DNA from 4 places in the Halomonas sp. CKK8 genome. Region 2 is predicted to be linked to each of the others. Evidence: predicted binding sites of a transcription regulator. Region 2 holds the regulator's gene; each other region holds the start of a gene.
What was found. The regulator sigma-54, encoded in region 2, starts transcription at its own class of promoters, with help from an activator protein. The targets are predictions, from matches to a motif close to TGGCACNNNNNTTGCTNT.
Positions count from the first base shown of each region.

Region 1: the regulator sigma-54 is predicted to act here: its motif matches at 1,382-1,399, upstream of ytfE (iron-sulfur cluster repair protein YtfE).
Region 3: the regulator sigma-54 is predicted to act here: its motif matches at 1,614-1,631, upstream of P8934_RS10790 (urease accessory protein UreD).
Region 4: the regulator sigma-54 is predicted to act here: its motif matches at 1,132-1,149, upstream of hmpA (NO-inducible flavohemoprotein).

Region 1 covers NZ_CP121193.1:3,782,666-3,785,726, reverse strand. Annotated here, with positions in the region: gene P8934_RS17905 (globin) at 1-235, shown strand, start outside; gene P8934_RS17900 (hypothetical protein) at 306-452, opposite strand; gene ytfE (iron-sulfur cluster repair protein YtfE) at 687-1,343, opposite strand; gene norR (nitric oxide reductase transcriptional regulator NorR) at 1,497-3,032, shown strand.
Region 2 covers NZ_CP121193.1:1,329,986-1,333,046, forward strand. Annotated here, with positions in the region: gene rapZ (RNase adapter RapZ) at 1-213, opposite strand, end outside; gene ptsN (PTS IIA-like nitrogen regulatory protein PtsN) at 264-749, opposite strand; gene raiA (ribosome-associated translation inhibitor RaiA) at 756-1,064, opposite strand; gene P8934_RS06270 (RNA polymerase factor sigma-54) at 1,235-2,659, opposite strand; gene lptB (LPS export ABC transporter ATP-binding protein) at 2,802-3,061, opposite strand, start outside.
Region 3 covers NZ_CP121193.1:2,244,107-2,247,167, reverse strand. Annotated here, with positions in the region: gene urtD (urea ABC transporter ATP-binding protein UrtD) at 1-645, shown strand, start outside; gene urtE (urea ABC transporter ATP-binding subunit UrtE) at 645-1,343, shown strand; gene P8934_RS10790 (urease accessory protein UreD) at 1,666-2,559, shown strand; gene P8934_RS10785 (urease subunit gamma) at 2,721-3,023, shown strand; gene P8934_RS10780 (urease subunit beta) at 3,034-3,061, shown strand, end outside.
Region 4 covers NZ_CP121193.1:3,773,810-3,776,870, forward strand. Annotated here, with positions in the region: gene norR (nitric oxide reductase transcriptional regulator NorR) at 1-978, opposite strand, end outside; gene hmpA (NO-inducible flavohemoprotein) at 1,196-2,365, shown strand; gene P8934_RS17865 (succinate dehydrogenase iron-sulfur subunit) at 2,436-3,061, opposite strand, start outside.

The DNA of each region.
Region 1 (3,061 bases), 1.5 Mb from region 2:
CTACGCGTCGAGCCATGCCGACTACTACCTGCAGCAGGTGGCGATCAGCCACGACCGCGCCCACCTCGATATCGCCCCGTCGCTCTATGACCTCTGGCTCGAGAGCCTGATCGACACGGTTCGCACCTTCGACGAGCAGTTCGATGACGAGGTCGAGCTGTCCTGGCGGCTGGTGATGACACCGGGCATCGTCTTCATGACCTTCCACTACGACCGCGGCACCCTTTGCGACTAGGCGAATGCAGTGAGCTCCCATCGGCGGATCCCCATGGGAGCCGATACCGTGGAACCAGCAGGTTGTCGGGTCAGGAAGCGGCCGCCGGCCTGGCATCGCAGAGCGGGCAGAAGTCGGCCTGCTCGCCGTGGCCAAGACGCAGGCCGGTGTGGTGATCGGCGATCTGCCGGTAGAGCCTCTGGAAGCCGGCCAGGCGGGCGAAGAGGGCGTCCTCCACCGGGGTGGTGCCACTCCTCGGGCTGGTGGGTCAGGTAGTGGCAGAGCCTGGCCAGCAGTCGGTAGTCGGGGAGTTCGTCGCAGGCGGCGATATGCAGCTGGCGGTCGAGGATGCAGAGCAGCGCCGCATAGCGATGGTGGTCGGCGCGCAGGCGTTCGAGAATGATGGCTTTCATGGTGGCCTCCTTGACGCACCGCCGGGTGGCGGTGCGTCGCGGCTGGGCGCCGCCCGGGTTCAGCCGGCGCGTTCGAAGAGCAGGTTGTTCTCCAGGTGGATGTGCTGCATCAGGTCGTCACGGAACTCACGCAGGCCGGTGTAGAGCGCGCGCCAGGTGGTGCAGGCGCCCTTGGGCGGGGTGATGTCGTCGGTCAGCGCCGCCAGCTGCTCGAGGTGTTCGCCGTGGTCGTCGTGCTCGTGGCGCATCACCGCGATGGGCCCCTGGGCCTGGGCGCCCATGCCCCGGCGAAGCATCGGGAAGAGGATCTGCTCCTCCTTCTGCATGTGGCTCTCCATCTCCTGGTAGATCGTGGTGAGCAGGTCGGCCAGGCCGTTGGGGCAGGTGTCACGCTCGCCGTGGACCTGCTCGACGCGACGGGCCATGCGCACCAGTTCGGGCAGCTGCTGGCGGTGGACGTCGTGGTAGCGGGTCAGGATATGGTCGATCAGCTCGTCGTTGCTGGCCGACTGCCAGTCACGCTCGTCGCTTTCACCGGCCGGCAGCGCCTCGAGCGCGTCCACCAGCGCCTGGGCTGACAGGCCGATGCGCTCGGCGGCCTCGCGCAGGCTGATGCGGCCGCCGCAGCAGAAGTCGATATTGTGGTCGCGGAACACCCGGGTGGCGCCGGGCAGGGTCAGGGCGGTGCGGCCGACACTCTGTTCAATCAGGCTCATGGCAGGAGCTCCTGGGTCAGGTAGGTGACAGCTTACATGGAGCAAGCGGCGTGCCAGTTTTCAACTGCCTGTTTTATTGGGCGACGAGGCCAGGATGGTGAAAAATACCCGAGTCGATTAGGGTAGAGTGAACCCTTCAAGGTGAATATCACCATGCTCGACGAGACCCTGCTGGCGGACCTGGTCGCCGACCTGCCCAGCGCGGTGCGCCTGCAGCGCCTGGTGCGCACCCTGCGCGAGGGCTTCCGCTGCGGCGCCGTCTGCCTGCTGCGACTGGAGGAGGGCAGCCTGGTGCCGCTGGCCGTGGACGGCCTGGTGCGCGAGGCGCTGGGACGGCGCTTCGAGGTGGCCCAGCATCCCCGCCTCGCCACCATCCTCGCCAGCCGGCGCACCACCCTCTTTCCGCCCGATGCCAGCCTGCCCGACCCCTATGATGGCCTGGTGGAGCAGCAGCCCGGTCAGCCGCTGCACGTCCACGACTGCATGGGCATCAGCCTGCACGTGGAGGGCGAGCCGTGGGGGGCACTGACCCTGGATGCGCTGGAGGCGGGGACCTTCGATACCGCCGACCGGGCGGCCCTGGAACGTTATGCGCTGCTGGTCGAGGCGGCGGTGCGGGTCAGCCGCCTGGAGCGTGACCTGCGCGCCCTGCGCATGGCCCGGGAGGAGAGCGGCCTGCCACTGGCGGCCCCCGAGGCGCGCGATATCCTCGGCCACAGCGCGGAACTCCAGCGGCTGCTGCGCGAGCTCGACGTGGTGGCGGGGGTGGACCTGCCGGTGCTGCTCAGCGGCGAGACCGGGGTGGGCAAGGAGCTCTTTGCCCGCCGCCTCCACCGTCGCTCCGCGCGCCACGCCGCGCCGCTGGTGCAGGTCAACTGCGCCGCCCTGCCCGAGTCGCTGGCCGAGAGCGAGCTGTTCGGCCATGTGAAGGGGGCCTTCTCCGGTGCCACCGCCGAGCGCGCCGGGCGCTTCGAGACCGCCGACGGCGGCACCCTGCTGCTCGACGAGGTGGGCGAGCTGTCGCTGCCGGTCCAGGCCAAGCTGCTGCGCGCCCTGCAGGAGGGCGAGGTACAGCGCCTGGGCGAGGATGTCCCGCGGCGTGTCGACGTGCGCATCATCGCCGCCACCAACCGGCAACTGGCCGAGGCGGTACGCGAGGGTAGCTTCCGCGCCGACCTCTACCACCGCCTGTCGGTCTATCCGGTGGCGATACCGCCGCTGCGCGAGCGGGGCAGCGACGTGCTGGTGCTGGCTGGCCACTTCCTGGAGATCAACCGCACCCGGCTCGGGGTGCGCAGCCTGCGCCTCTCGCCGGATGCCGAGGAGATGCTGCTGGCCTATGCCTGGCCGGGCAACGTGCGCGAGCTGGAGCACGTGATCAGCCGCGCGGCGATCAAGGCCCTGAGCCACGGCGCGCGGCGCGACGAGATCATCACCCTGGTGCCGGCCTGGCTCGACCTGCCCGTCCCCGAGGGGGGAGGGAGCCGCGCATCGCAAGCGTCGGAGCCCGCCGATGAGGGCGGTGCATCGAGCCTGCGCGAGTGCGTGGAGGGGGCGCAGCGGCGGGCGATCCGCGAGGCGCTGGACGCCTGCGACGGCCGCTGGGCGGCGGCAGCGCGGCGCCTGGAACTGGACCCCAGCAACCTGCACAAGCTGGCCCGGCGGCTGGGGCTGAAGCCTGGTCGCTGAGCCTTTCCATTGCCCCTTGATCGAGGTCA
Region 2 (3,061 bases):
GGGGAAGCGCTCGAGGGCGGCGGGCAGGTTGCGGGCATCGATGCTGACGGCGATCGAGGAGCGCAGCGAGCGGTCATCCTGCAGCTCATCGACGAGCGGGCCGAGCAGCATGGCCGGCAGGTTGTCGATGGCGTAGTAGCCCAGGTCCTCCAGCGCCTGCAGCGCGATCGACTTGCCGGAGCCTGAACGGCCACTGATGATCACAAGCTGCATGCGGGTCTCCTGGTCATGGGGGTGGCCGGGCAGGCCCGAGGCGGGAGGGGTCAGCCTCCCTGGCTGCCGGCCGGGGCCTGTCGTCGGATCGCCTCCGTGAGGCGCTCATGGAGTTCGCGCTGGCTGCTGCTGTGGCGCAGACGGGCACGGGTGTCGGCATCGTTCATCACGCCGGCCACCTGGCCGAGCAGGGCGAGGTGGGCCTCGTCGGCCTCCTCCGGGACCAGCAGCACGAAGACCAGGTCGACCGGCTCGCCGTCGATGGCGTCGAAGTCCACTGGCTCGGCCAGCTTGAGGAAGCCGGCGATGGGCGCCTTGCAGTGGGGGTTGCGGGCATGGGGGATGGCGACCCCGTTGCCGATACCGGTACTGCCCAGCCGCTCGCGCCCGATCAGCCGGCTGAAGACCTCCTGGCTGTCGAGGCTGGGGGTGTTCTGGGCAATGAAGGTGCTGAAGAACTCTAGCACCCGTTTCTTGCTCCCCCCGGGCACATCGAAGAGGGTGCGCTCGGGGGGCAGGATGGCGTCCAGTGTCATGACGGATCAGCGGGCGCCGGCGCCCTGGGCGCGGGCCTGGGCCTTTTCCTTGTGCTTGACCAGCTGGCGGTCGAGCTTGTCGGCCAGGGCATCGATGGCGGCATACATGTCATTTTCCATGGCCTCGGCATGGAGGTCGGCACCGGCAGCATGCAGGGTACAGGCCGCCTGCTGGCGCTCCTTCTCCACGGAGAGGGTGACCTGCACGTTGGTGATGTTGTCGTAGTGGCGCTCGACGCGGGTGAGCTTCTCTTGCACATAGTCACGCAGGGCGTCGGTCAGTTCCACATGATGGCCGGTGATATTGACTTGCATGACACGCTCCTTGCTCTTTCGGGTTATGGGTCGATTGTAACCCTTTTTGCTGCCCTGCATACCCCCTCGGTCGAGGGGATTCGAGGGGCGCATGACCGGCGTCATTTCAACTGCTTGCGTCCACGAGGGAGGAGGAAGTCCGGCGGCTGCGGGAGCGCCAGCGGCAGGCGTCAACGCAGCCGCTTGCGCTCGCTGGAGGAGGGGATGCCCATCGCCTCGCGGTACTTCGCGACCGTGCGCCGCGCGACGCTGATGCCGGCCTCCTCGAGCAGGGTGACCAGCCGGCTGTCGGAGAGCGGCTTGCGTGCTGGCTCGTCCTGGATCAGCTTGCGGATGCGCGCCCGGATGGCAGTGCTGGAGTGGGCATCCCCCTCGCCGCTGCCGCCCCCCACCTGGCTGGAGAAGAAGTACTTGAGCTCGAACATCCCGCGCGGGGTGTGGATGAACTTCTGGGTGGTGACCCGCGAGATGGTCGATTCGTGCATCTCCACCACCTGGGCGATGTCGGCCAGGATCAGCGGTTTCATCGCCTCCTCGCCGTGCTCCAGGAAGTCGAGCTGGCGCACCATGATCTCCCGGCCCACGCGCAGCAGGGTGTCGTTGCGGCTGGAGAGGCTCTTCATCAGCCAGCGAGCCTCCTGCAGGTGGTCCTTGAGGAACTGGTTGTCCTCGCTCTTGTCGGCCCGTCGGATCAGGGCGGCATAGTCGGGCTGGATCCGCAGCCGCGGCATGGCCTCCGGGTTCAGCTCCACCTGCCAGCCATCGCGGGTATGGCGGGCGATCAGGTCGGGGATGACATAGGCGCCATCGCTGTCGGTGAAGCCGCTGCCGGGTCGGGGGTCCAGGGAGCGTACCAGCGCGATCACCGTGTCCAGGGCGTCATCGTCGAGCCCCAGCCGGCGCTTGAGCAGGCGGCGGTCGTCGCCGGCGAGCGCCTCGAGGAACTGGCGGACCAGGCGGCGCGCCTGGGGCAGCAGCGGGGTGTCATCGGGCAGGGTGGCCAGCTGCAGCATCAGGCACTCGCGCAGGTCGCGGGCGAAGACCCCCGTGGGCTCGAACTGCTGCAGGCGCAGCAGCACCTGCTCGACCTCGCGGGTCTTGAGACCTTCGAGCCCCTGGGCCCTCAAGCCGTCACGGATCTCCTCCAGGGGTTGGGTCAGGTAGCCGTCGCCGTTGACGCCATCGATCAGGCTCTCGGCGATGCGCAGCTGGCGCTCGTCCAGGTCGGTCATGGCGAGCTGCCAGGCCAGGTGGCCCTGGAGGCTCTGGCCCGTGGCCTGGCGCTCGAAGTCCGGCCCCTCGCCGCTGCCGCCGGCGGGCGCGGTACCCAGGTCCTGGTAGGTGTCGGACCAGTCGCTGTCGGTGCTGAGCTGGTCGGGTATCTCGCTGGCCCACTCCTCGTCGGGGGCCTCGCTCACCGCCTGCTCGCCGAAGTCGTCCTCGACCTCGAGCATCGGGTTGGATTCCAGCGCCTGCTGGATCTCCTGGCGCAGATCCAGGGTCGAGAGCTGCAGCAGGGCGATGGCCTGCTGCAGCTGCGGGGTCATGGTCAGCTGGGTGCCGACGCGCAGTTGCAGGGACGCCTTCATGGCCATGAGACGAATGCCCTCGACTTGCCGAAAACCCCAACCCTAGCCGCTGGCCAGGGGGCATGCAAGCGCAAAATCTGCAACAATCGTGCCATGCGCAATCTTCATGCCGTCGCGGAATAACGACAGACATATCAGATGATTGCGGTCAGAGGCGGAAGTCCTCGCCGAGGTAGACCTCGCGGACCCGCTGGTCGGCGAGGATCGCCTCGGCATTGCCCTCGGCGATGATGCGCCCGTCACCGACGATGTAGGCGGTGTCGCAGATGTCGAGGGTCTCGCGGACATTGTGGTCGGTGATCAGCACCCCGATGTCACGGGCCTTGAGCTGGCGGATGATGCCCTTGATCTCGCCCACCGAGATGGGGTCGACCCCGGCGAAGGGTTCGTCGAGCAGGATGAAGGCGG
Region 3 (3,061 bases), 910 kb from region 2:
GCGGGCAAGACCACCATGATGGACCTCATCACCGGCAAGACGCGTCCCGACCGTGGCTCGGTCTGGTTCGGCAGCCGTCACAACCTGCTGGCCATGAACGAGCCCGAGATCGCCAGCCTCGGTATCGGACGCAAGTTTCAGAAGCCCACCGTCTTCGAGGCGCTGACGGTGTTCGAGAACCTGGAGCTGGCCATGGCGGCCGACAAGCGCATCCTGCCCACGCTGACTGCCCGCATGACCGGCGAGGTCCGCGATCGCATCGAGGAGGTGCTCGCCACCATCGGCCTCACCGAGCTGCGCCACCGTCCGGCGGGTATCCTCTCCCACGGACAGAAGCAATGGCTGGAGATCGGCATGCTGCTGATGCAGCGTCCGCGGCTGCTGCTGGTGGACGAGCCGGTGGCCGGCATGACTGAGCAGGAGATGGAGCGCACCGCGGAGCTGCTGACCGGCCTGGCCGGCAAGGGCAAGCAGTCCGTGGTGGTGGTCGAGCACGACATGGGCTTCGTGCGCTCCATCGCCCGCACGGTGACGGTGCTGCATCAGGGCAGCGTGCTGGCCGAGGGCAGCATGGACCAGGTCTCTAGTGATCCGAAGGTCGTCGAGGTCTACCTGGGCGCCGACCCCGACGAGGAGGCCGCCTGATGCTGACCATCGACAGGCTCAACCAGTTCTACGGCGAGAGCCACACCCTGTGGGATCTGGATCTCGAGGTGCCCGCCGCCGAGTGCACCTGCGTGATGGGCCGCAACGGGGTGGGCAAGACCACCCTGATGAAGGCCATCATGGGCGAGGTGGCACTCGCCTCGGGCAGCATCCGCTATGACGATGGCATCGAGCTGACGAAACGGCCGGTGGAGGCACGCTCGCGGCTGGGCATCGGCTATGTGCCCCAGGGCCGGCAGATATTTCCCCTGCTCACCGTGGAGGAGAACCTGCGCACCGGCCTGGCGGCGCGGGCCGATGGGCTCAAGCGAATTCCCTCGCGTGTCTATGAGCTCTTTCCCGTCCTCGAGGAGATGAAGCATCGTCGTGGCGGTGACCTCTCGGGAGGGCAGCAGCAGCAGCTGGCCATTGGCCGGGCGCTGGTGCTGGAACCGCGGTTGCTGATCCTCGACGAGCCGGGAGAGGGGATCCAGCCCAATATCGTGGCCCAGATCGGCGCCGTCATTCGCCGGCTGATTCAGGAGGATGGTCTCAGCGTGCTGCTGGTGGAGCAGAAGCTGCCCTTCGCCCGCAAGTATGCCGACCGCTTCGTGATCATGGATCGCGGACGCCCGATGGCCAGGGGCAAGATCGATGAGCTCTCCGATGCGCTGATCAAGGAGCACCTGACGGTATAGGCTGCCAAGCGCCGAGCGCCGAGCGCCGAGCGCCGAGCGCCGAGCGCCGAGCGCCGAGCGCCGAGGAGCAAGGAGCAAGGAGCAAGGAGCAAGGAGCAAGGAGCAAGGGCACCTGCGCATTTTTGGAGCGATCGCCCGAGCGACTGCACCTGGAGGGAGCGTCGAGAGGTGGCGGTTGCACCCCAATGAGACAGGGTGGTCCTTCTTCAAGCGCTTGTCATCTTTCTCAATACGCTGATTTTAATAGGAAAACCTCACGCTTCCCCATTCTGGTACATCCCTTGCTGTTAGTTGGGCAGAGAACCCTGGCTATGAGCTGCCCATGACCGCCTTCGAGACTTCCCTGGACGTCCCCCCGCCGAACGAGTCCGGCCATCGTTTCGATGCGGAACGCCACTGGGCGGCCTCTCTCGAGCTCGGCTTCGAGACCCGTGAGGGGGTGACGCGCATGACGCGGTCCCGTCATCTGGGTCCGCTCCGTGTCCAGCGGCCTTTCCATCCCGAAGGCCGCCCCGGTGCCTGCCATGTCTACCTGCTGCATCCCCCCGGCGGGCTGGTCAGTGGCGATGCCCTGTCGATCACTGCCGGGGTCGGCGCCAAGGCCCATGCGCTGCTGACGACTCCCGCCGCCAACAGGCTCTACAGGGCCGACAGTCACGGCGTGGCCTGGCAGCAGCACACCCGCCTTGCCGTCGCCGACAGCGGGATTCTGGAGTGGCTGCCACAGGAGACCCTGGCCTTCGATGGCTCCCGCGGTGAGCAGGCCACCGAGATCGCGCTCGAAGGCGATGCCCGCTGCCTGGGCTGGGAGGTGATGGCCCTGGGACGACCGGCCAGCCGGCTTCCCTATCGCAGCGGTCGCATCGAGCAGCGCTTCCGGTTGACCCGTGATGGCCGGCCACTCTGGCTGGAGCGCCAGCCCTTGGATCCTGGCCATCCGCGTTTCCTGGGTCGCTGGGGGCAGGGCGGGGCCATCGTGCAGGCCACGCTCTGGGCGGCAGGGCTCGATGACGAGGGGGAGGCCATCGAGGCATTACGCGAGGCGCTTGGTGCCTCGACCCGCTGGGCGGTCACGGTGCGCCACGGGGTGCTGCTGCTGCGCTATCTGGGCCTGGAGCGCAACGAGGCCTGGGACCTGTGTCGTCGTGCCTGGGAGATCCTGCGGCCACGGTTGATTGGCCTGCCGGCGCATACGCCGCGGATATGGCTGACCTGAACGAGAGCTGGAAGCTTGAAGCCAGAAGCTGGAAGTCTCCGCTATCAAGGCAATTGGGTTGCTTCCAGCTTCCCGCTTCCAGGCGCGGAGCGCCGCTCTTCCTGGTTGAAGGCGACTGCCTGGATACCGAATGCAAACGACATGGATTGGGAGCTATTGCGATGGAACTGACCCCCAGAGACAAGGACAAGCTGCTGCTCTTCTCGGCAGCCCAGCTGGCCGAACGACGCCGTGCGCGTGGCCTCAAGCTCAACTATCCCGAGGCGGTGGCACTGATCAGCTTCGAGATCCTGGAAGGGGCCCGCGACGGGCGCAGTGTCGCCGAGCTGATGGGCTTCGGCCGCGAGATCCTGACGCGTGATGACGTCATGGAGGGCGTGGCCGAGATGGTCGACGAGGTCCAGGTGGAGGCGACCTTTCCCGATGGCACCAAGCTCGTGACCGTTCACGAGCCCATAGTCTGAGGAGTGCGCCATGATTCCCGGTGAATATCGCTTGAAGG
Region 4 (3,061 bases), 1.5 Mb from region 2:
GGTCACGGCGATCACCCGGACATCCACCCGCCGCGCCTGCTCGCAGCCCAGCGGCTGGATCTCCCCTTCCTGCAGCACCCGCAGCAGCTTGGGCTGCAGGGCCAGCGGCAGCTCGCCCACCTCGTCGAGCATCAGGGTGCCGCCATCGGCCATCTCGAAGTGTCCGCGGTGATCCTTCACCGCGCCGGAGAAGGCGCCACGCCGATGGCCGAACAGGGCGCTCTCGATCAGGCTCTCGGGCAGGGCGGCGCAGTTGACCTGCACCAGGGGACCGCCGCGCCGGGCGGAGCGCCGGTGCAGCTCGCGGGCCACCCGCTCCTTGCCCACCCCGGTCTCGCCGTGCAGCAGCACGTTCATCCCGGTGGGCGCCACCAGGTCGACGGCCGTCATCAGCCGCTGCATGGCCGGGCTGCTCCACTGCTGCAGCCCGCTGCCGGACGCCTCGTCACCCAGCACCTCGCTGAGCCGCGAGCGGGTCTCCGCCAGGCGCTCCGCCAGGCGCAGGCAGACGGCCAGCAGCTCGGCGGCGGCCAGCAGCTCCGCCTCCTCCAGGTCCCGCAGCGCCCCGGAGGAGAGGGCATCCAGGGTCAGCAGGCCGATCAGTCGCCCCTCGTCACGCAGGGCCACCCCCAGGCAGTCGTGCACCTGGCTGAGGTCCTCGTCCAGCAGGCCGTCGAAGGGGTCCGGGAGGTCGCTGTCCGGCGGGAAGCGGCACACGCCGGGATGAGCGGCGATGGCGGCGAGCCGGGGGTGCTGTGCCGGCTCGAAGCGCCGTCCGCGAACCTCGCCGGGCAGGCCCAGCACGGCCACCGGCTGCAGGGCGCCGTCCTCCATCACCATCAGGGTGGCGGCATCCAGCGGATAGCGGCCCACCAGGGCCTGGAGCAGGGCATCCCACTCGTCGGCCAGGGAGGCGTCCGGCGCCCGCTCAGTCAGGCATCCCAGCAGTTCGCGCAAGGCGCGCAGGAAGTCGGTCATGGCACTGTGTTTTCGACAATAAGTGTCAGCATGACAACAGAGATCGTGTCACTTTGCCACTACAACCCGGTCTGGCATGTCGTGCCCTCGTCGGGGACACGCTGGCGATGGAGGCCGTCATGCTGCGCTGCGACATCTTGCCCGTCGCCGGGGTGGCACGACTCTTGCTGACTGGGAGGGGCCAAACCAAGAACATCCCCCCGACAGAAGGATTCCCATGCTGACGACAGAGCAGGAGCAGTTGATCGCGGCCACCGCCCCCGTGGTGGCCGACCATCTCGATGCCATCACCCAGCGCTTCTACCCGCTGATGTTCGAGCGCTATCCGCAGGTGAAGCCGCTCTTCAACCAGGCCCACCAGCAGGACGGCGGCCAGCCGCGGGCCCTGGCCGGGGCCGTGCTGGCCTATGTAGGGCTACGCCAGGACCCCCAGCAGGCACGCGGTGTGCTGGCCACCGTGGTCAGCAAGCACGTCTCCCTGGGCATCCAGCCCGACCAGTATCCCATCGTCGGCGAGTGCCTGATGGCCGCCATCGGCGAGGTGCTGGGCGAGGCGGTGACCCCCGAGGTCGCCGCGGCCTGGAGCGGCCTCTACGAGGAGCTCGCCGGCCTGCTCATCGAACTGGAAGACCATCGCTACCGGGAGTTCGAGCAGCGCCCAGGCGGCTGGCGCGGCACGCGCCGCTTCCGTATCGCCGAGACCCGCCAGGAGAGCGCGGTGATCCGCTCCTTCGTGCTGGAACCCGAGGACGGCGGCCCGGTGGCCGACCACCAGCCGGGCCAGTTCATCGGCGTGAAGCTGACCCTCGGCAGCGAGCCGGTCTATCGGCACTACAGCCTGTCGGACGTGCCTAACGGCTGCCACTACCGGATCTCGGTGAAGCGCGAGCCACAGGGCCGCGCCAGCCGTCACCTGCACGACGCCATGAGCGTCGGCGACACCCTGGAACTGCTGCCGCCGGCCGGCGACCTGACCTTGGAAGACGGTGACGAGCCCCTGTTGCTGGCCAGCGGTGGCGTCGGCCAGACACCGATGCTGCCCATGGCCCGCCATGCCCTGGCCCAGGGGCGCCGAGTGGTCTATCTGCACGCCGCCCTGGATGCCGAGCATCACGCCTTCCGCGACGAGGTCGCGGCTCTGGCCGCCGAACACCCTCGGCGGCTCCGTGCCGTGAGCGTGCACGAGCGCGGCGATAAGGCCGACCATACCGGCCGAATCGACCGCGAGCTGCTCGCCAGCCTGCTGCCCGAGGATGCCCGCTGCTACTTCGTGGGCCCCCAGGGCTTCATGACGGCCGTGGACCGGGCACTCGCCGAACTCGGCGTGCCCGGCGAGCGTCGCCACTACGAGCACTTCGGCCCCTCGCGCCCCCTCGACGCGGCCTGAACCCGGCCTTGGAGCACGACGCCCCGGCCATGCCGGGGCGTCGTCGTTGTGTGGGTGTTGGAGGTGGGTATCAGCTGCCGCGCGCCAGCAGCATTGCCTTGATATGGCCGATGGCCCGCATCGGGTTGAGTCCCTTGGGACAGACCCAGGTGCAGTTGGCGATCTGTCGGCAGCGGAACACGCTGAAGGGGTCGTCGAGCTCGGCCAGTCGCTCGTCGGTGGCGGTGTCCCGGCTGTCGATCAGGAAGCGATAGGCCTGGATCAGCCCGGCCGGGCCGATGTACTTGTCCGGGTTCCACCACCAGGAAGGGCAGGCCGAGCTGCAGCACGCGCACAGGATGCATTCGTAGAGGCCATCGAGCTTCTCGCGATCCGCCGGGCTCTGGCGACGCTCCGTGGCGGTGGCCGGCTGGTCGTTGATCAGCCAGGGGCGGATCTTCTCGAACTGGCGGAAGAACAGCGTCTGGTCGACGACCAGGTCGCGGATCACCGGCATGCCCGGCAGCGGACGCAGGGTCAGGGTATCGCCGCGTCCCAGCACTTCCGCCACCGGCGTGATGCAGGCGAGTCCGTTCTTGCCGTTGATGTTCATGCCATCGGAGCCACACACCCCCTCGCGGCAGGAGCGTCGAAAGGCCAGGGTGGCATCGCGCTGCTTCAGGTGCTCGAGGACATCGAGCACCATCGTCCTGCGGA